One region of the Pseudochelatococcus sp. genome, then DNA from elsewhere that is predicted to be linked to it. Evidence: riboswitches for the same ligand, from Rfam matches in the RefSeq annotation. Region 1 holds a riboswitch; each other region holds the start of a gene.
The links. Region 1 has a riboswitch for cobalamin ahead of ACOYJQ_RS13370 (TonB-dependent receptor plug domain-containing protein). Riboswitches for the same ligand answer to the same signal wherever they lie in the genome.
Positions count from the first base shown of each region.

Region 1 (4,782 bases):
CACGGGCCGATGTAGATCGCCGTCGCGGACAGGCCCAGCCGCTCGGTGGCCTGCCAGCGCGCGGTGAAACTCGCCTTGTGGCGGGGGCGGCGCAGCAATTCCTGCCGGGCGATATCGTCGCGTGCGAGCGTGAACGTGTAATCGGCGCGCAGATCCACCGTCCGCGTCAGCGCCACCGCCGCGAAAGCCTCGACGCCGCGCGTCGTCGCCTTGCCGACATTGGTATAGGAGGTGAAATCGGCGTTGGTGTTGATGAGATTGTCGATATCGTTGTGGAAATAGGTTGCGCCGATCAGCACGCGCTCGCCCGCCAGCGGCTGCTCGAAACCGATGTCGTATCCGGTGCTTTCCTCCGGCAACAGATCGGGATTGCCGTAGAAGTTGTAGAGCGGGCGCGAGTCCATGAAACGCTGGCTGAGAGTGGGGGCCTTGAAGCCGGTGCCGACGCTGGCCTTGAGGCGCGTTTCCAGCCCCGGCAACGTCAGCGTGGGGGCGATGCGCCATGTCGTGTGAGCGCCGAAATCGTCGTTGTCGTCGTGGCGAATGTTGGCGGCGAAGGACAGCCGGTCGAAGACCTGCCCCTGCCACTCTACGAAACCGGCGCTGTTGCCGGACGAGACGACGAGGCTGTCGTCGTCGAGGCGTTCGCGCTCGTGCTGGAGGCCGAGGATGAGCTTGTGCCCGGTCGCGACGGCGATATCCGTGCGCCAGTCGTAGATCGTCCGCTCTCCCAGATAATTGCTGACGCTGCCCGGCCCGAAGGCGGTCGCCGGCTCGCGGCTTTCGCGATCCTCGTTGGCGTAGCCGATGCCGAACGTGTTGGCGACGCGCCCGTCCCACAGCGACCAGACGCCCTCGGCGCGGGTGACGAAGCGCTTGTTGCGCTGCTCGCTGCGGGCCGCGTTCGGCGCGCCGGGCCAGCCGCCGTCGGTCGTGTTCTTCAGCAGCGCATCGGTGTAACGGCCGACGACCGAGAGGCGAACGCTGTCGGAAAGCGTTACCCCGAGCCGGGTGGCGAATGACCGGTTGTCATAAAAATCGTCGTTGACGCGCTGGCCGGGCGGCACCAGTTCCGGCGGCGTGACCGGCGTCGCTTCCGTGCGCAGGTGGGCGGCGGAAAAGAAATAGTCGAAGCGCCCGTCGCCGCCGGAAAGGCTGGCGCGCTGATTGAACGTGCCGAACGATCCGCCCTCGGCCTCGATCGCCGCCCGCGGCGGGCCGTCGCCCGCCTTCGTGGTGATGCTGACGACGCCGCCCAGCGCGTCCGCGCCGTAAAGGCCGCTCTGCGGCCCGCGCAGCACCTCGATGCGCGCCACATCCGCCGTCATCAGATGGCCGAAATCGAATGCGCCGCCCGGCGTCGAGGGATCGTTGACCGGAACGCCGTCGATCAGCACCTTGACGTGATTGGCGTTGGTGCCGCGCACGAACAGCGACGTCTGCCCGCCGGGGCCGCCGGTCCGGACGGCATTCACGCCGGGAACGGTGGCGAGCGCATCCGCGACCGTGCGCCGCTGCGCGCGCTGGATATCCGCATCCGTCACGACCGTCACCGACGAACCTACCTGCCGGACGGGGAGAGGCAGCGCGGTGGCGCTTACCGTGATTTCATCCAGCGTGAAAGACGCCGCCTCCCGAGCGACACCCCGGCCGGGCGCCGTCAGGCCGGCGACCGCCAGCGCCGGAAGAGAGAACAGAACGGCCAGACGGCGCAAGCGCACCGACCCGGAGGCAAGGAACAGGAACACGGCGGCACCTCTCAAGGCGGCGCCGGACGCTCGCGCGGCGCACGTATCGGCACGTCACCGCGACAAGACACCACCGCTTATCCGTCAAGGAAAACGGCAAGCTCCATCGGCACACCCCGACCGACGATCCGCTGTGACCACATTCGACGGCAGGTCTCCTGGCTCGCGGTTGCCGCCCGCGCCGCCTTCCCGGACCACAGGTCCAGTGGCATCATGGCGCAAGCCTGCCGCTCACAGTTGCGGGGACAGCCGCAGATTCGCGCGCGCTCACTGCGTTCCCTTTTCATCCCGAAGGAACCGTCGCGGAGAAATTATCCTGCCCAGGTCGAGCTGTCAAAGCCGGCCCGTCGACGTCGCGCCGTCAAAACGGGACAGGCCGCCACGCGACACGATTGACACAAAGCGGCGAGCGTCACGTCGCAATAACGTCATATAAGGCGTGCAAAAGCCGCAATCGACGTTGACGAAATGATTATAGCAGACACGCCATCGACTTAACCGCCAAATCATGTTGGAGAGTTAATTCGGGCTTAACCGGCCCCAAGGTACATTTGCCCGCGAATCAAGCCATTCCGCGAGCGCTATCCGAAACATGCGAACCATCAGACGGACACCGTCCCACGCCGATGATATCTCCGACGCGCTGCGCCGCTTCCTGGCCCAGCGCGCCGCCGAACTGGCCGGCCTCGGCCTGCTTGCTTTCGTCGGAGCCGCCGTTCTGGCGTTGATGACGTGGTCTGTGGAAGACCCGAGCCTCACGCATGCGACCGAAGGGCGCGTGGCCAACATGCTGGGCCGGCCGGGAGCGGTTTTCGCCGATCTCACCATGCAGATTTTCGGTCTCGGCTCGGTGGCGCTGCTTTTGCCCTGCGCGGTGTGGGCGATCCGGCTCGTCAGCCGCCGCCCCCTGCCGCGGCCGTTGCTGCGGCTGGGGCTCTGGCTGGTGGGCGCGGGCGCCGCCGCCGCGGTGGCGAGCGCCTTGCCGGAAACCGCTCGCTGGCCGCTGCCTTCCGGGCTCGGCGGCGTGGTGGGCGACGCGCTGCTGTTCGGCGGGCACGGACTTTTCGGCGGTGGCGGCATCGGCGCGCTGATCGGGGGCCTTATCTACGCGGCGGTGGCGATACTCGCTTTGTCGGCGGCGTCGGGTTTCGGCCTCGCGCAGCCGGCGCGCGAGCCTTCCCCCGACGATCCGTACGAGATGTCGCCGGCCGAAGACGACGGCCGCGATGAGCCCGGTTGGGGCATCGTGTCGCTGGGTGCGGCGATTCATGCGCTGATGACCGCGAAAACGGCCCTCGTGCGCCGGTTTCGCCGGCCCGATCCGCTGGATAGGCGCGCGCCGGCAACCGCGCGCGCCATGCAGGAGCCCATGTTCGCCGGCGTGTATCAGCCGATGGACGTGCCGGCTGCGCCTGCGCCGGCCACCCCTGCAAGCATCGACGCTTTCGACGACATCCCGCCGGAGGTCGCGGCCTTCGCTCCCGCGCGGGAGCGCTCCTCGCGCGTGCAGGTGCATATCCCTGCCGCCGCCCCGGATCTGCCGGCCGCTTTCGAGCCCGAAACGATGGCGGAAAGGCTGGCGCCCGATCTTCCGCCGCCCGCAGAAGAGATGCGGGACGAGGTTCCCGCATGGCGCAAGCCGTTCCAGTTACCGCCCAACGTGCGCTTCACGCGCAGCACCGATCGCGAACTGGCCGAGCGCCAGCGCCTGACGCGGGGCGATGACGCGCACGACATGTCGCTGGCGGATGATTTCGCGCCGGCGGACGAGCCGGCATTCGAGAACGCGGACGATCGCGGCGTTTTCCGCGACGCGCCGGGCGACGAGCATTATTATGGCGTCGAGGTCGATCTGTCGCCGGCGGACACCGAAAGCGGCCGGCCGGAAGATCGCCTGGTGTTCGATCCGCCGCGTGGCGAGGAGGCGGATTTCAGCGGCGACGCCCCGCATGCGGGCAGTCCGTTCGCGGACGAGCCGTCTCCCGACGACGATGCCCTCGCCCCGCCGGTGATCTTGCGGCACACGATGCGCCCGCCCGCGCTCGCGCCCTCCAACGACGACGATCCGTCCGCCGCTCCGCCGCCCGTCGCGGCCCGCGCGCCGCAACCCGCTCCCCGACCTGCGCCGCGGCCCGCTGTTCCCGCACGCACGGAAGCGCCGGTTTCCCGGCGGGCGGTGGTCGAAGCGCCGGCGGCGCGCCAGCAGCCTTCGCCCGGCGTCACGACGCGCCGCGTGCAGCAGACGATCGCGGCTGCCGGCGAGTACGAGATGCCGCCGCTGTCGGTGCTCGCGCTGCCCACCGGACCGAAGGACACCATTTCCGAGGATGCGCTGGAGCAGAACGCGGCGCTGCTGGAAAGCACGCTCGAAGACTTCGGCGTGCGCGGCGACATCATCCACGTGCGCCCCGGCCCGGTCGTCACGCTGTATGAGCTGGAGCCCGCGCCGGGCACGAAATCCTCGCGCGTGATCTCGCTCGCCGACGACATCGCCCGCTCCATGAGCGCGATCTCGGCGCGCGTGGCGGTGGTGCCCGGCCGCAACGCCATCGGCATCGAACTGCCCAACGCGCGGCGCGAAACCGTCTACCTGCGCGAATCGCTGGCCTCCGAGGAGTTCCAGAAGTCGAAGTTCAAGCTGGCGCTCTGTCTCGGCAAGACCATCGGCGGCGAACCCGTCATCGCCGATCTGGCGCGCATGCCGCATCTGCTGGTGGCGGGCACGACGGGCTCAGGCAAGTCGGTGGCCATCAACACCATGATCATGTCGCTCCTCTACCGGCTTCGGCCCGAGGAATGCCGGCTGATCATGGTCGATCCCAAGATGCTCGAACTTTCCATCTACGACGGCATTCCGCACCTGCTCACGCCCGTCGTCACCGATCCCAAGAAGGCGGTCGTGGCGCTGAAATGGGCCGTGCGCGAGATGGAGGAGCGCTACAAGAAGATGTCGAAACTGTCGGTGCGCAACATCGACGGATTCAACGCCCGCGTGCGCGACGCCAAGGCGCGCGGCGAGGTCATCACCCGCACC
Region 1 covers NZ_JBMNUS010000008.1:164,921-169,702, reverse strand. Annotated here, with positions in the region: gene ACOYJQ_RS13370 (TonB-dependent receptor plug domain-containing protein) at 1-1,763, opposite strand, end outside; cobalamin riboswitch at 1,880-2,065, opposite strand; gene ACOYJQ_RS13365 (DNA translocase FtsK 4TM domain-containing protein) at 2,341-4,782, shown strand, end outside.

Region 2 (4,782 bases), on a different contig from region 1:
ATCTGGTAGCCGCCGCAAACCCCGAGCACGAAGCCGCCCCGGCGCACATGGGCCCTGATGTCGACATCGAAGCCGGCCGCGCGCAGCGCCCGCACTCCCGCCACCGTCGCCTTCGATCCCGGCAGCAGCACGAGCCGCGCGTCGCCGGGAATGGCGGAACCGGGAAACACGCGCACGAGTTCGACGCCCGGCTCAGCCTCCAGCGGATCGAGGTCATCGAAATTGGAGATGTGCGGCAGGATCGGCACGGCGATCCTGATTCTTTCCGCGCCCCTTTCGCTTTCGGCCTTCCGGCTCCGCTCCAGCCCGAGCGCATCCTCGGCGGGCAAGCGGCGCGCCTCGGGAAAATGGGGCACCAGCCCGAAGGCGCGCCAGCCGGTGCGCGCGGCGATCAGATCCATGCCCGCCGCGAACAGCCCCGGATCGCCGCGAAACCGGTTGACGATGAAGCCGCATATCCGCGCCGCGTCGGCGGGATCGAGCACGGCCTGCGTGCCGACGAGGCTCGCGATGACGCCGCCGCGGTCGATATCGCCGATCAGCACCACCGGCGTTCCCGTCGCGGCCGCGAAGCCCATGTTGGCGATATCGTTGGCGCGCAGGTTGACCTCGGACGCGCTGCCCGCGCCTTCCACCAGCACGATATCCGCCTCGTCCGACAATCGCCGGAAACTGTCCAGCACATATGGCATCAGCGCGGCCTTGAGCGTCTGATAGCGGCGCGCGTCGGCGTGATCGCACACCCGGCCCTGCACGACGACCTGCGAGCCGGTCTCGCTTTGCGGCTTCAGCAGCACCGGATTCATGTGCACGCTCGCCGGCACGCGGGCGGCGCGCGCCTGAAGGGCCTGCGCGCGGCCGATCTCGCCGCCGTCGACCGTGACGGCCGCGTTGTTCGACATGTTCTGCGGCTTGAACGGCCGCACACTGAGCCCGCGATCGGCCAGCGCCCGCGCGAGCCCGGCGACGATGAGCGATTTGCCCACGTCCGACCCCGTGCCCTGAAACATCAACGCCCGCGCCGGCCGTTTCATCCGTCAGAACTCGATTCCGGCCTGCGCCTTCACACCGGCGGCGAAATGGTGCTTCACCGCGCCCATGTCCGTCACCAGATCGGCGGCGGCGATCAGATCGGGCCTGGCGTTGCGGCCCGTGACGACGACATGCAGATCGGCGCGCCGGTTGCGCAGCGCATCGACCACCTCCGCGAGATCGAGATAATCGTAGCGCAGCGCGATGTTCAGCTCGTCGAGAATGACGAGGGCGAAGGCGGGATCGTCGAGCAGTTCGCGCGCCTTGTCCCACGCCCGGCGGGCGGCGGCGATATCGCGCTCCAGATCCTGCGTTTCCCAGGTGAAGCCCTCGCCCATCGTGTGCCACACGACGCGCTCGCCGAAGACCGAGAGCGCCTCACGCTCGCCCGTCTTCCACGCGCCCTTGATGAACTGCACCACGCCGACCCGCCCGCCGTGCCCCAGCATGCGCAGCGCCAGCCCGAAGGCCGCCGTCGACTTGCCCTTGCCGGGGCCGGTGTTGACGATCAGCAGGCCCTTTTCCCCGGTCTTCGCGGCCACTTCCGCATCCTGCACCGCCTTGCGGTTCTGCATCCGCGCCTTGTGGCGACGCGCCTCTTCCTCGGTGATTTCCGTCATTTCCGCCCTTTCCGCCGCGGCATCCGCTTGCTCATTTCACATGCATGCTCATTTCACCTGCATCGCCAGCCCCGCGACCATGAACAGCACGTTGTCGGCCTTCTGCGCAACCATCTGGTTCAGCCGGCCGGCGGCATCGCGGAAGCGGCGCGCCAGCGCGTTGTCCGGCACGATGCCGAGCCCCGTCTCGTTGGAGACGACGATCCACGGCCCGCGCGGGCGGGCGAGCGTCCCTGCCAGACGCAGGCTTTCCGCCTCCACGTCGCGCCCGTCCGGCGCGAGCATGACATTGGTCAGCCACAGCGTCAGGCAATCGATGAGCACCGGCGCGCCTTCCGGCATGGCCGCGAGCGCTCCCGCCAGGTCGAGCGGCTCCTCCACCGTGATCCAGCCCGCCGGCCGGCGCGCGGCATGGGCGGCGATGCGCGCGCGCATCTCCGCGTCGTAAGCCTGCGCGGTGGCGATATAGCGCCACGGCGCGGGCCGCTCCATGAGCAGCCGCTCCGCGTGGCCGCTCTTGCCGGAACGCGCGCCGCCCAGCACGAAAGTCAAGGATGCGCCATGCGACACGAAACCCGCCCGCTCCGAAATGACGCCCCGAAGGGAGCGATTCCCGGTTCAACATACAGCATCGGGCCGGATAGTGTGCGCTTTTCGGGAAAACCGGATGCGTAAACAAATGGATAGGGCGACAGCGCGATTGCGCCCGCACCCGCGCGCCGCCGATGCCGATCTGCGCCGTTGACAGGGTTCGCGCCCCGGCCCTAGATGGCGTGGACGGTCTTGCCCCGTTTCGGCCGATGCGGGGGAAGCGAAGAGGGAATGCGGTGCGCGGGCGCTTGCCCGCAAGGCCGCGGCTGTTCCCGCAACTGTAGCCGGAGAGTTCTTCCGCCTCGCGCCACTGGGATGCCGGGAAGGCGGCGGAGGAACGACGATCCGGGAGCCAGGAGACCTGCCGTCACCCGATTCACTCTGACCGTCCGGCGGGAGCACCGGACAGGGAGCGCATTCCGATGGCTGATTCCGCCTTTTCCGCCGCCCGTGGCCGGGTGCCGTGCACCATCGTCACCGGCTTTCTCGGGGCGGGCAAGACGACCCTCATCCGCAACCTCATCGCGCAGGCCGACGGCCACCGCCTCGCCGTCATCGTCAACGAGTTCGGCGACGTGGGCATCGACGGCGAGATCCTGCGCGGCTGCGGCGTCGAGAACTGCCCGCAGGACAACATCGTGGAACTGGCCAACGGCTGCATCTGCTGCACCGTCGCCGACGATTTCGCCCCGGCGCTCGACCGCATTCTGGCACTGGAGCCGCAAGTCGAGCACATCCTGATCGAGACCTCCGGCCTCGCCCTGCCCAAGCCGCTCGTGCAGGCGTTCCGCTGGCCGGCGATCCGCGGCCGCGTCACGGTCGACAGCGTTATCGCCGTGGTCGACGGCCCGGCGCTGGCGCAAGGGCGCGTCGCCGCCGATCATGACGCGCTCGAAAAGCAGCGCGCGGCCGATGAATCCATCGACCACGACGATCCGGTGGAGGAAGTGTTCGAGGATCAGATCGCCTGCGCCGATCTCGTCATCGTGTCCAAGGCCGACCTGCTGGATGACGCCGGCCGCGCCCGCGTCGAGGAGACGCTGCGCCCGCATCTGCGGGCCGCCGTCAGGGTCCTGACGGGCGTGAACGGCAAGGTCGACGCCGGCGCGGCGCTGGGGCTCGGGCTTCTCGGGCTGGGGATCGGCGTCGAGGACGCCATCGAGAGCCGCCGCACGCACCACGACGACGAGGCGGATCACGAGCACGACGATTTCGACAGCTTCGTCGTCGAGCTGCCGGCGATCCGCCGGCCGGAAGAGCTGGCAAGGCGCGTCAGCGAAGCCGTCGAGGCCGCCAACGTCTTGCGCCTCAAGGGTTTCGCCCATGTCGAGGGCAAGCCGCTGCGCCTGCTCGTGCAGGCGGCGGGGCCGCGCGTCGAGCATTATTACGACCGGCCGTGGACCGCGGGCGAGACGCCGCGCACGCGCCTCGTCGTCATCGGCCTCAAGGGCATCGACCGCGCGGCGGTCGAGAAGATTCTCGCGGCCTGAGCCCGTCGCGAGACCATATCGCAAAGCGTGAGCCATGCATCTGCTCGCCACCACCTCCGCCTCGCTGGACGACCTGATCGAACCCGTCGATCTCGGCCAGTCTCCCGCGCCGATGGCGGCGCTGTCCCTCACGGACAGCGACCTCGCCGGCCTCGCGGCGGCATGGCGGCGGGCGGGGGATGCCGTGCCGGCCCTGCGCCTCGCCCATCTGCGCGACCTGCGCCATCCGATGTCGGTCGACCTGTGGATCGAACGGATCGCGCGCCACGCGCGCGTCGTCGTGGCGCGGGTGCTCGGCGGCTATGACTGGTGGCGCTACGGCTGCGACCGGCTGGCGGCGGTGGCGCGCGAGCACGCCATCGCCCTCGCGCTGCTGCCCGGCGAATGCCGCGCCGACGACGAGCGGCTCGCCGCGCTCTCCACCGTCCCGCCGCAGGAGCGCGCCGCCCTCCTCGCCTGCTTTCGCGAAGGCGGGCCGGACAACCTGCGCGCGCTGGTGCGGCGCATGGCGGCGCTCGCGGGCGCGGCGGTGGCGGCGCCGGAAGCCCGGCCGGTAGCCAGAGCAGGCTTCTACCTGCCGGGGGAAGGCATCGTGCCGCTCGCCCGCTTCCGCCCGCTGGGGGCGGAAGCGGACGATACGCCTTGCGTGCCGATCGTCTTCTACCGCTCGATGCTGCTGGCCGCCGACGTCGCCCCCGTCGACGCGCTGTTCCACGCGCTGCGGGCGCGGGGCATCGCCGCCGTGCCGCTCTTCGTGCCGGGCCTGCGTGACCCGGAGGCCATCGCCGCGATCGAGGAAACGGCGAGAAGCCTGCGGCCGGCCGCCATCGTGACGGCCACCGCCTTCGCCGCCGGGGCCGGCGCCGGGGAAAGGCCGCTGTTCGACCGTCTCGGCGTGCCGGTCTTTCAGGCCGTCGTCGCCACCACCGACCGCAAGGCCTGGCTCTCCGGCCAGCGCGGGCTCACGCCCGCCGATCTCGCCATGCATGTCGTGCTGCCGGAGCTTGACGGGCGCATCATGGCCGGGGCCATCTCCTTCAAGGATGCGG
Region 2 covers NZ_JBMNUS010000001.1:532,030-536,811, reverse strand. Annotated here, with positions in the region: gene ACOYJQ_RS02250 (cobyric acid synthase) at 1-1,010, opposite strand, end outside; gene cobO (cob(I)yrinic acid a,c-diamide adenosyltransferase) at 1,038-1,652, opposite strand; gene cobU (bifunctional adenosylcobinamide kinase/adenosylcobinamide-phosphate guanylyltransferase) at 1,701-2,222, opposite strand; cobalamin riboswitch at 2,415-2,626, shown strand; gene cobW (cobalamin biosynthesis protein CobW) at 2,666-3,733, shown strand; gene cobN (cobaltochelatase subunit CobN) at 3,768-4,782, shown strand, end outside.
Region 2: it holds a riboswitch for cobalamin, as region 1 does, so the genes downstream of both, cobW (cobalamin biosynthesis protein CobW) here and ACOYJQ_RS13370 (TonB-dependent receptor plug domain-containing protein) in region 1, are expected to answer to the same signal.

Region 3 (4,782 bases), on a different contig from region 1:
CGCATCACCGATGCCGAGATCGACGCCGCGCTGGCGGCCGCGCCGCCGCAGGCGCTGGCGGCGCTGGAATTGGCACATGTGCGCATCGCGGCCTATCACCAGCGGCAGAAACCGGCCGACGAGCGCTTCACGGACGCGGCCGGCGTGACGGCGGGCTGGCGCTGGACGGCCATCGAATCGGTGGGCCTCTATGTGCCCGGCGGCACGGCGAGCTATCCGTCCTCCGTGCTGATGAACGCCGTGCCGGCGCAGGTGGCGGGCGTGCCGCGCATCGTGATGGCGGTGCCGACGCCCGGCGGCGCGGTCAATCCGCTGGTACTGGCGGCGGCGCGCATGGCGGGCGTCCACGAACTCTACCGCATCGGCGGCGCGCAGGCCGTCGCGGCGCTGGCCTACGGCACGCGGACGATCGCGCCGGTCGCCAAGATCGTGGGGCCGGGCAACGCCTATGTCGCGGCGGCGAAGCGGCGCGTGTTCGGCCGTGTCGGCATCGACATGATCGCCGGCCCGTCGGAAGTGCTGATCCTGGCGGACGGCGACGCCAATCCCGAGTGGCTGGCGGCGGACCTGCTGGCGCAGGCGGAGCACGACACGGCGGCGCAATCCATCCTCGTCACCGACAGCGCCGCGTTGGCGGATGCGGTCGCGGTCGCGGTCGAGGGGCAACTCGCCACCCTGCCGCGCGCCGACATCGCGCGGCGGAGCTGGGAGGATTTCGGCGCGATCGTGCTGGTGCCCACCTTGGCGGATGCCGTGCCGCTCGTCGACCGCATCGCCCCTGAGCATCTGGAAATCGCAGCAGGCGACGCGGAGGCGCTGGCGGGGGCGGTGCGCAACGCGGGGGCGATCTTCATCGGGCAATATACGCCGGAAGCGGTGGGCGATTATGTCGGCGGCCCCAACCATGTCTTGCCGACGGCGCGTTCGGCGCGTTTCGCCTCGGGTCTCGGCGTGCCGGATTTTCTCAAGCGCACCTCCATCCTGCATTGCACGGCGGAGGCCCTGCGCCATGTCGGACCGGCGGCGATCGCGCTGGGCGAGGCCGAGGGCCTCGACGCGCACGCCCGTTCCGTCAGCATCCGTCTCAATCTTTGACAGCGGCGCGGGGCGAAATGATGAGCCCGGAAGCCGGAATCCTTCTTTTTGCCGGAAGGTCAAGTCGAACCGAAAGGTCGTGCCGTGACAAGCGCTGATGACGACAAGCGCCACCGTCTCGTGTCCGTGGCGCTGGACGAGGCCTCGCTGGGGCGGGGCAATCCCGATCAGGAACACGAGCGCGCGGTCGCGATATGGGATATTCTCGAAGAGAACCATTTCACCGTCGCCGGCCATGCCGGCGGGCCTTACGCGCTGCGCATCGCGCTTGTCGACCGCAAACTGCTGCTTGAGGTGCGCGAGGAGGACGGCACGCATGTCGTCGCGCATTTCCTGTCGCTGACGCCTTTCCGCCGCGTGATCAAGGATTACGAACTGATCTGCGAAAGCTATTACGCCGCCATCCGCACCGCCACGCCCTCGCAGATCGAGGCCATCGACATGGGCCGGCGCGGCATGCACGACGAGGCGTCCGAGCTGCTGCGCGAACGGCTGGCCGGCAAGCTCGATGTCGATTTCGACACGGCCCGCCGGCTGTTCACGCTGCTGTTCGCCCTGCACTGGAAGGGCTGACGTGGCCTTGGGCGCGGCGGCGGGGCGCCGCATCCAGTCCGTTCTGTTCATGTGCGCGCTCAACGCCGTGCGCTCGCCGATGGCCGAAGGCATCGCCCGCCACTATTTCGGCCGCTCCCTCTATGTCGAATCCGCCGGCGTGCGCCCGGACGTCATCGATCCCTTCACCGTCGCCGTCATGGAGGAGATCGGCATCGATCTCGCCGGCCATACGCCCCGATCGCTGGAGGAGCTGGAAGATACCGGCTTCGATCTCATCGTCACGCTCTCGCCCGAGGCGCACCACCGGGCGATGGAACTCACCCGCACCATGGCCGTCGAGGTGGAATATTGGCCGACCTTCGATCCCACCGCCACGCAGGGATCGCGCGACCAGCGGCTCGACGCCTATCGCTCGGTGCGCGACGGCCTGAAGCAACGCATCATGGAGCGGTTCAGTCCTTCGGCCTGAACAACGATATAAACATATCTTTATATACATACTTGACCATTGCCGCCGATCTGCCATAGTGCATGGGTCGTGGTTCTTCGCCCCGTTTCAGGCGGCGAAGCGAAGAGGGAATCCGGTTCAGGACGGCGGTCGCGCAGGCGGTCGCGGTTCGATGCCGGAGCTGCACCCCGCAACTGTCGGCGGCGAGCGCCCGTCCAATTCGTGTCACTGGAGCGGCCCGGAAAAGGCAGGCTCCGGGAAGGCCGGAGGGGCGCGCTGACCCGCGAGCCAGGAGACCTGCCACGGCGCATAATCGTCCTCGGGCGGGGTTCCCGGTGGTCGCTGATCGCGGGGGCGCATGCTCCCCGCGCGCGTCCGCTCGGTCTTTTGCCCCCAGTCAAGTCATGGGGTTATAGCCGAATGTCTTCTTCATCAGATGTGATTGTCGCCGCTCTGGGCCTGCCGCGCATCGGCCCGCGCCGCGAACTGAAAACCGCTCTCGAAAGCTACTGGTCCGGCAAGACCGGATCGGACGATCTGTCCGCGGTGGCGGCGGGCTTGCGCGCCGACAACTGGGCGTGGCAGCGCCGCGCCGGCGTCACGCATATCGCGTCGAACGATTTCTCCTTCTACGATCAGGTGCTCGACACCGCGGTGACGGTCGGCGCGATTCCGGCGCTTTACGGCTGGAAGGGCGGCGAGGTATCGCTCGACACCTATTTCGCGCTGGCGCGGGGCACGCAGGGCCAAGGCCACAGCCAAGGACACGGCGAGGGCGAGGCGTGCGGATGCGCCGGCGATGCGGCGGGAGTGGCCGAAGGGCTGCCGGCGCTCGAAATGACCAAGTGGTTCGATACGAACTACCACTATCTGGTGCCGGAGTTCTCGCGCGGTCAGGAATTCTCGCTCGCCTCGACCAAGATCGTCGACGAGTTCCGCGAGGCCAAGGCGCTCGGCTACCACACCCGCCCCGTGCTGGTCGGGCCGGTGACGTTCCTGTCGCTCGGCAAGAGCCGCGACGGGGATGTCGATCCGCTGTCGCTGCTGCCGGGCCTGTTGCCGGTCTATACGGAGATCCTGCGCCGCCTCGCCGCCCACGGCGCCGACTGGGTGCAGATCGACGAGCCGGTGCTGTCGCTCGACATCGGCGACGCCACGCGTCAGGCCATCGCCTCGGCCTATGACATGTTCGCCCGCGCCGTGCCCGGCCTCAAGATCCAGCTCACGAGCTACTTCGGCGCGCTCGGCGACAACCTCGCCACCGCGCTGGCGCTGCCGGTGGCGGCGCTGCATCTCGATCTCGCCCGCGCGCCCGAACAGCTCGACGATGTTGTCAGGCGGGCGCCCGCCGGCCTTGCCCTGTCGCTCGGCGTCATCGACGGCCGCAACGTGTGGCGCGCCGACCTGTCGGCGATCCTCGACCGCATCGAGCCCGTCGCGGCGAAGCGCGGCACCGATCACCTGATCGTCTCGCCCTCCTGTTCGCTGCTGCACGTTCCCTACGACCTCGACGCGGAAACGGGGCTCGACGCCGAACTGAAGAGCTGGCTGGCCTTCGCCGCCCAGAAGCTCGACGAACTGTCGATTCTCGGCCGCGCGCTGTCACGCGGGCGCGAGGCGGTGAAGGAGGAGCTTGCGGCCTCCGACGCGGCGGTGGCGGCGCGGGCGGCGTCTCCCCGCATCCACAGCGCGGCGGTGGCGGCGCGCCTTGCGGCCGTGCGGCCCGAGGATGCGCGGCGCGCGCACCCGTTCTCCCAACGGCGCGAGGCGCAGCATGCGGCGCTCGGCCTGCCGCTCTTCCCCACGACGACCATCGGCTCCTTCCCGCAGACGGCGGAAGTGCGCAAGGCCCGCGCCGCCCACGCGCGCGGCGAGCTGGACGACGCGGGTTACGACGCGTTCCTGCGCGACGAGACGGCGAAGGCGATTCGCTGGCAGGACGAGATCGGCCTCGACGTGCCGGTGCACGGCGAGTTCGAGCGCAACGACATGGTGCAGTATTTCGGCGAGCTGCTGGACGGCTATGCCTTCACCAGGGCCGGCTGGGTGCAAAGCTACGGCTCGCGCTGCGTGCGCCCGCCGATCATCTTCGGCGACGTCTCGCGCCCCAGGCCCATGTCGGTGGAATGGAGCGCCTATGCCCAGTCGCTCACCGACAGGCCCGTGAAGGGCATGCTGACCGGCCCCATCACCATGCTGCAATGGTCCTTCGTGCGTGACGACCTGCCGCGCGCCGATGTCTGCCGCCAGATCGCGCTGGCGCTGCGCGACGAGGTGAACGACCTGGAGGCCGCCGGCATCCGCGTCATCCAGATCGACGAGCCGGCGATCCGCGAGGGGCTGCCGCTGCGCAAGGCCGACTGGGCGCATTATCTGGATTGGGCGGTGGAGAGTTTCCGCCTCGCGTCGTCCGGCGTGCGCGACGAGACGCAGATCCACACGCACATGTGCTACTCGGAGTTCAACGACATCATCGACGCCATCGGCGCGATGGATGCCGACGTGATCTCCATCGAGACCTCGCGCTCGAAGATGGAGCTGCTCGACGCCTTCACCACCTATCGCTATCCGAACGAGATCGGGCCGGGGGTGTACGACATCCATTCGCCGCGCGTGCCGTCCGTCGCGGAGATGGTGGAACTGCTGGAGAAGGCCCGCGAGCGCCTTGCCGACGATCAGATCTG
Region 3 covers NZ_JBMNUS010000019.1:7,427-12,208, forward strand. Annotated here, with positions in the region: gene hisD (histidinol dehydrogenase) at 1-1,095, shown strand, start outside; gene ACOYJQ_RS18365 (UPF0262 family protein) at 1,180-1,668, shown strand; gene ACOYJQ_RS18370 (arsenate reductase ArsC) at 1,718-2,119, shown strand; cobalamin riboswitch at 2,173-2,417, shown strand; gene metE (5-methyltetrahydropteroyltriglutamate--homocysteine S-methyltransferase) at 2,519-4,782, shown strand, end outside.
Region 3: it holds a riboswitch for cobalamin, as region 1 does, so the genes downstream of both, metE (5-methyltetrahydropteroyltriglutamate--homocysteine S-methyltransferase) here and ACOYJQ_RS13370 (TonB-dependent receptor plug domain-containing protein) in region 1, are expected to answer to the same signal.

Region 4 (4,782 bases), on a different contig from region 1:
GCCATCAGACGCAGCAGCGTCGATTTGCCGGAGCCGTTGGGGCCGATGAGGCCCAGCGTCTCGCCCGGCCGCAAGGCGAGCGAGATGTCCTCGACGATCCTGACGCGCCGCGCCGCCCAGCTCGCGTTCTCGACGGAAAGCGTCATCGCGGACGCCTCCCGCGGATCAGGATGATGCCGAAGACCGGCGCGCCCACGAGCGCCGTGATGACGCCGATGGGCAGCACCTGCCCCGGAATGAGCGTGCGCGACAGGATATCGGCCGTGATGAGGAAGGCCGCGCCGGCCACCGCGCTGGCGGGGATGAGCCGCCCGTGCCGGACGCCGACGAGAAAGCGCACCGCATGCGGCACCACGAGGCCGACGAAGCCGATGGAACCCGCCACGCTCACCATCACCGCCGTCAGCAGGGCCGCGACCGTGATCAGCACCACCTGCACGCGGCGTACCGGCACGCCGAGCGAGGCCGCCGAATCCGCGCCGAACACGAATGCGTCGAGCGCGCGCGCATGCCAGATGACGATGGTGACGCCCGCCAGCGCCACCGGCACGACGAGGCCCACATCGGCCCAGCGCGCGCCGCTCAGATTGCCCAGCAGCCAGAACATGATGCCGCGCGCCTGCTCGGCATTGGCGGATTTCGTGATGATGAAGGAGGTCAGCGCGTTGAAGAGCTGCGACCCCGCGATGCCCGCCAGCACGATCTGCCCGGCCGCCAGCGCCCCCGCGCCGCCGCCGGCCGCTCGCGCCAGCACGATCACGAACAGAAACGCCACGATCGCTCCGGCGAAAGCCCCGAGCGACAGGGAAACCGCGCCCGCCCCCAGGCCGGCGATGGTGACGGCGACAGCGCCGGTGGAGGCGCCGGCGGAAATGCCAAGAATGTAGGGATCGGCAAGCGCGTTGCGCAACAAGGCTTGCAGCACGACGCCGGACGCCGCCAGCCCCGCCCCGCAGCACGCCGCGACGAAGGTGCGGCTGAGCCTGTAGTGCCACACGATGCCGCGATCGATCGGATCGACGGCATAACCGGCGCCGAACAGCTCGTTGGCCAGCGTATGCAGGATGGTGCGCAGGGGAATGGACGTCTCCCCGATGGAGACGCCCGCCATGATCGCGGCGACGAGCACCGCGACCGCCAGCGACGCGCCCAGCGCGCGCGACAGGCCGGCGCTCCAGCTCGCACCGTTCCCACGCGCGCCGTTCTCATCTGCCCGCGCCGGAGCGGCCGCGCTCATTTCGCCGGATCGAAGGCTTCCAGCCCTTCGGCGAGCGTCTCGATGCCGCCGATGGTGCGGATGGTTGCATCCATCGCATGCGCATCCATGACGATGATGCGGTTGTGCTTCACCGCCTCCATCTGGCTCGCCACCGGATCGGTCCGCAGGAATTCCAGCTTCTTCTCGTGGTCGTCGGCCGGGAAGCGGCGGCGGTTCATCCGCGCGATGACGATGATGTCGGGGTTGGCGCGCGCGATCGTCTCCCAGCCGACGACCGGCCATTCCTCATCGGACTCGACGACGTTGCGGATGCCGAGCTTGTCCATCATGTAGGCGGGCGCGCCCTTGCGGCCGGCGACATACGGATCGATGTCCATGTCCGCGCTGGAGAACCAGAACACGGCGGAGATATCCTTGCTCCTGAAGGCCGCCGCCCGCGCGATGGCCGCCTGCTCGCGCGCCTTGAGATCCGCCACCAGCCTGTCGCCGCGTTCCGGGATGTCGAAGATCTCCGCCAGCTCGCGGATGCCCTGATAGAGGCTTTCCGTGTTGAACAACTCCGAGCGCGTGCCGTCGACGCCGACCGTGTTATCCTTGGCGATGCAGTCGGCGGGCATGGTGTAGGTGGGAATCGAAAGATCGTGGAACTGGTCGCGCGTCGCGACGATGCCCTCCGGCCCGACATGCCAGACGAACTGGATGGCGACGAGATCGGGGCGCTTCTGCACCACGCTCTCGAAGCTGGGGTCGTTGTCCGCCAGCCGCTCCACCTTGTCGTTGACGTCCCGGAACTCCGGCAACACCTCGTTGAACCACACCGAGGTGCCGACAACCCTGTCGGAGAGCCCCAGCGAATAGAGCACTTCGGTGGCGGATTGCCCGATGGTTACGGTGCGCTGCGGCGCGTGATCGAAGGTGACGTCGATGCCGCAGTTCTTCAGCGTCAGCGGATAATGGGTCGCCTCCGCGGCGAACGCGCCCGGCGCGAGGAGAAACGAGGCGACAAGGCCCGCGAGGATGGATTTTCTAGACATCGTTTCCGGCTCCATTCGAAGGCGAACGGCCGGTCTCGACATCGAACGGCACAAACGTGCCTATCAGGGCAAGCGCCTGACACATCATGACGATCCTTTCCTCGGGACACCCCGCCCGCGTCAACATTCCAGTCGTCGGCAGGTCTCCTGACTGACGGATCAGCGCCCTCTCCCGACCTTCCCGGACCATCCGGCCCAGTGGCGTCAAGGGGAGAAGGCTCACCGCCTACAGTTGCGGGGGCAGTTTCGTTTGGCGACGGATCGCCGCGAATTCCCTATTCATTCCCGAAGGAAACCGACGCCGCATAAGCCGATGCGCCGCCGCTTTTGTCAAGCGGCAAGAAACCGGAGCGGCAAGAAACCGGAGCGGCGAGAAACCGAAACGGCAAGAGCCGGAACCGCGCCCCGCGCCGCCGGCTCAGCCTTCTGAAACGCCCGCCCCGGCGAAGGTCGCCATGCTGTTGTGGCACTCCAGCGCGGCGCGCAGGATGTTGAGCGCCAGCGCCGCGCCCGTGCCTTCGCCCAGCCGCAGGTCGAGCTCCAGAACGGCCCTCTTGCCCAGCCGCTCCAGCAGGCGGCGGTGGCCGGGCTCGGCGGAAACGTGGCCGGCGAGACAATGATCGAGCAGCCGGGAATCGACCGCATGCAGCACAGAGGCGGCGGCCGTGCAGATGAACCCGTCGAGCAGCACCGGAATCCGCGCCGCCCTCGCCGCCAGGATCGCGCCGCAGATCGCCGCCTGCTCGCGCCCGCCCAAAGCGGCGAGAACCCGCAGCGGATCGCGGCCGGGGTGGCGCGCGAGCCCTCTTTCGACGACCTCCGCCTTGCGCCGCACGCCCTCGGCTCCCGCCCCCGTGCCGGGACCGACCCATTCGGCCGCCGGCCCGCCGAACAACGCCGCCGCCAGCGCCGCCGCGACCGTGCTGTTGCCGATGCCCATCTCGCCCAGCACCAGCACGTCCGCCGCCGCATCGATCGCCGCCGCACCCCGGTTGAGCGCGACGAGCGTCTCTTCTTCCGTCATCGCAGGTCCGGCGGTGAAATCGGCCGTGGGGCGGTCGAGATCGAGCGCGATCACCTCCATCCGCGCGCCGGCGACACGGCAAAGCTGGTTGATCGCCGCGCCGCCCGCCCGGAAGTTCGCGACCATCTGCGCCGTCACCTCCTGCGGAAACGGGTTGACGCCCTGCGCGCAGACGCCGTGATTCCCGGCAAAGACCAGCGCCTGCGCCAGATCGACCCGCGGATGCGGGTCCGCCCGCCAGCCGGCCATGAACAGCGCCAGTTCCTCCAGCCGCCCGAGGGAGCCTTGCGGCTTCGTCAGCCTGTCCTGATGCGCCGCGGCCGCATCGCGCGCCCCGGCATCGGTGCCGGGAAGGATCGCCGCCATCGGCGCGATATCCGCCAGGGCGGCGAGCGGAAAAGTGGCAAGCGGAAAAGTGGCAAGAGGGGGCGCGCCCGATTCGGATAAAATCACCGTTTCATGCCTTCGTTTCATGTTCACGCATGCGCCCCGCCGGTGGGGCGGCCAGACCGCCGACAAAGCACAATCGCGGCGGCGGGGCCACCGGAATCCGGCGCAAGCCTCAGGAGCCCAGCCTGCCGTTCAGGCCCTTTTCCGGCGCCTCGCCGCCGAGCGCACGGGCGATCACGGTGGCGTTGTGATCGATCATGCCGATATACGTACCTTCATAAGTGCCGGGCGCGCCCATGGCATCGGAAAACAGCTCGCCGCCGATCGTCACCTTATGCCCCTTCGCGGCGGCGCCCTCGATCAGCGCCTTGACGTTGCGGTCGGAGACCGACGATTCGATGAAGATCGCTCCGATCTTGCGGTCGACCAGCACGCCGACCAGATCCTCGATCTGCCTCAGCCCCGCCTCGCTCTCCGTCGAGATGCCCTGAATGCCGAGCACCTCGAAGCCGTAGGCCCTGCCGAAGTAGTTGAAGGCGTCATGCGCCGTGATCAGCACGCGCGAAGCCTCGGGCACCGTGGCAAGCGCCTTGTCCGCATAATCGGCGAGCGCATCGATCTCGGTGAAATGCCGTTCGGCGTTCGCCTCGAAAACGGCCCTCCCGTCGGGGTCGAGCCCGATCAGCGCGTCGCGCGCCGCCGCGACGACGCCCCGCCACAGGCGCGGGTTCATCCAGACATGCGGATCGTAGCGATTCTGATAGTCGTCGTTGGGCAGAAGCCGGTCTTTCGGCAAACTCTCGGCCAGCGCGACAACCGGCTTGCGCTTCGCGAGATCGTGGAAAAATTCCTCAAGCTGGGCCTCCAGATAAAGGCCGTGCCAGAACACGGCGTCGGCCCTCGCCATCGCCGCGATGTCGGAGCGGGTCTGGCGGTAGACATGGGGATCGACGCCCGGCCCCATCAGCGCCCTCACCTCGACACGCTCGCCGCCGACCTGCCGCACCGCATCGGCGATCATGCCCGTCGTCGCGACGACGGCGAGCTTCTTTTCCTGCGCGGCGGCCGGCGCAACCGCCATTGCAGCAGCCAGCGACACGCCGATCAAGCCGGCC
Region 4 covers NZ_JBMNUS010000001.1:514,002-518,783, reverse strand. Annotated here, with positions in the region: gene ACOYJQ_RS02165 (ABC transporter ATP-binding protein) at 1-146, opposite strand, end outside; gene ACOYJQ_RS02160 (FecCD family ABC transporter permease) at 143-1,237, opposite strand; gene ACOYJQ_RS02155 (ABC transporter substrate-binding protein) at 1,234-2,253, opposite strand; cobalamin riboswitch at 2,374-2,568, opposite strand; gene cobT (nicotinate-nucleotide--dimethylbenzimidazole phosphoribosyltransferase) at 2,672-3,643, opposite strand; gene ACOYJQ_RS02145 (metal ABC transporter solute-binding protein, Zn/Mn family) at 3,840-4,782, opposite strand, start outside.
Region 4: it holds a riboswitch for cobalamin, as region 1 does, so the genes downstream of both, ACOYJQ_RS02155 (ABC transporter substrate-binding protein) here and ACOYJQ_RS13370 (TonB-dependent receptor plug domain-containing protein) in region 1, are expected to answer to the same signal.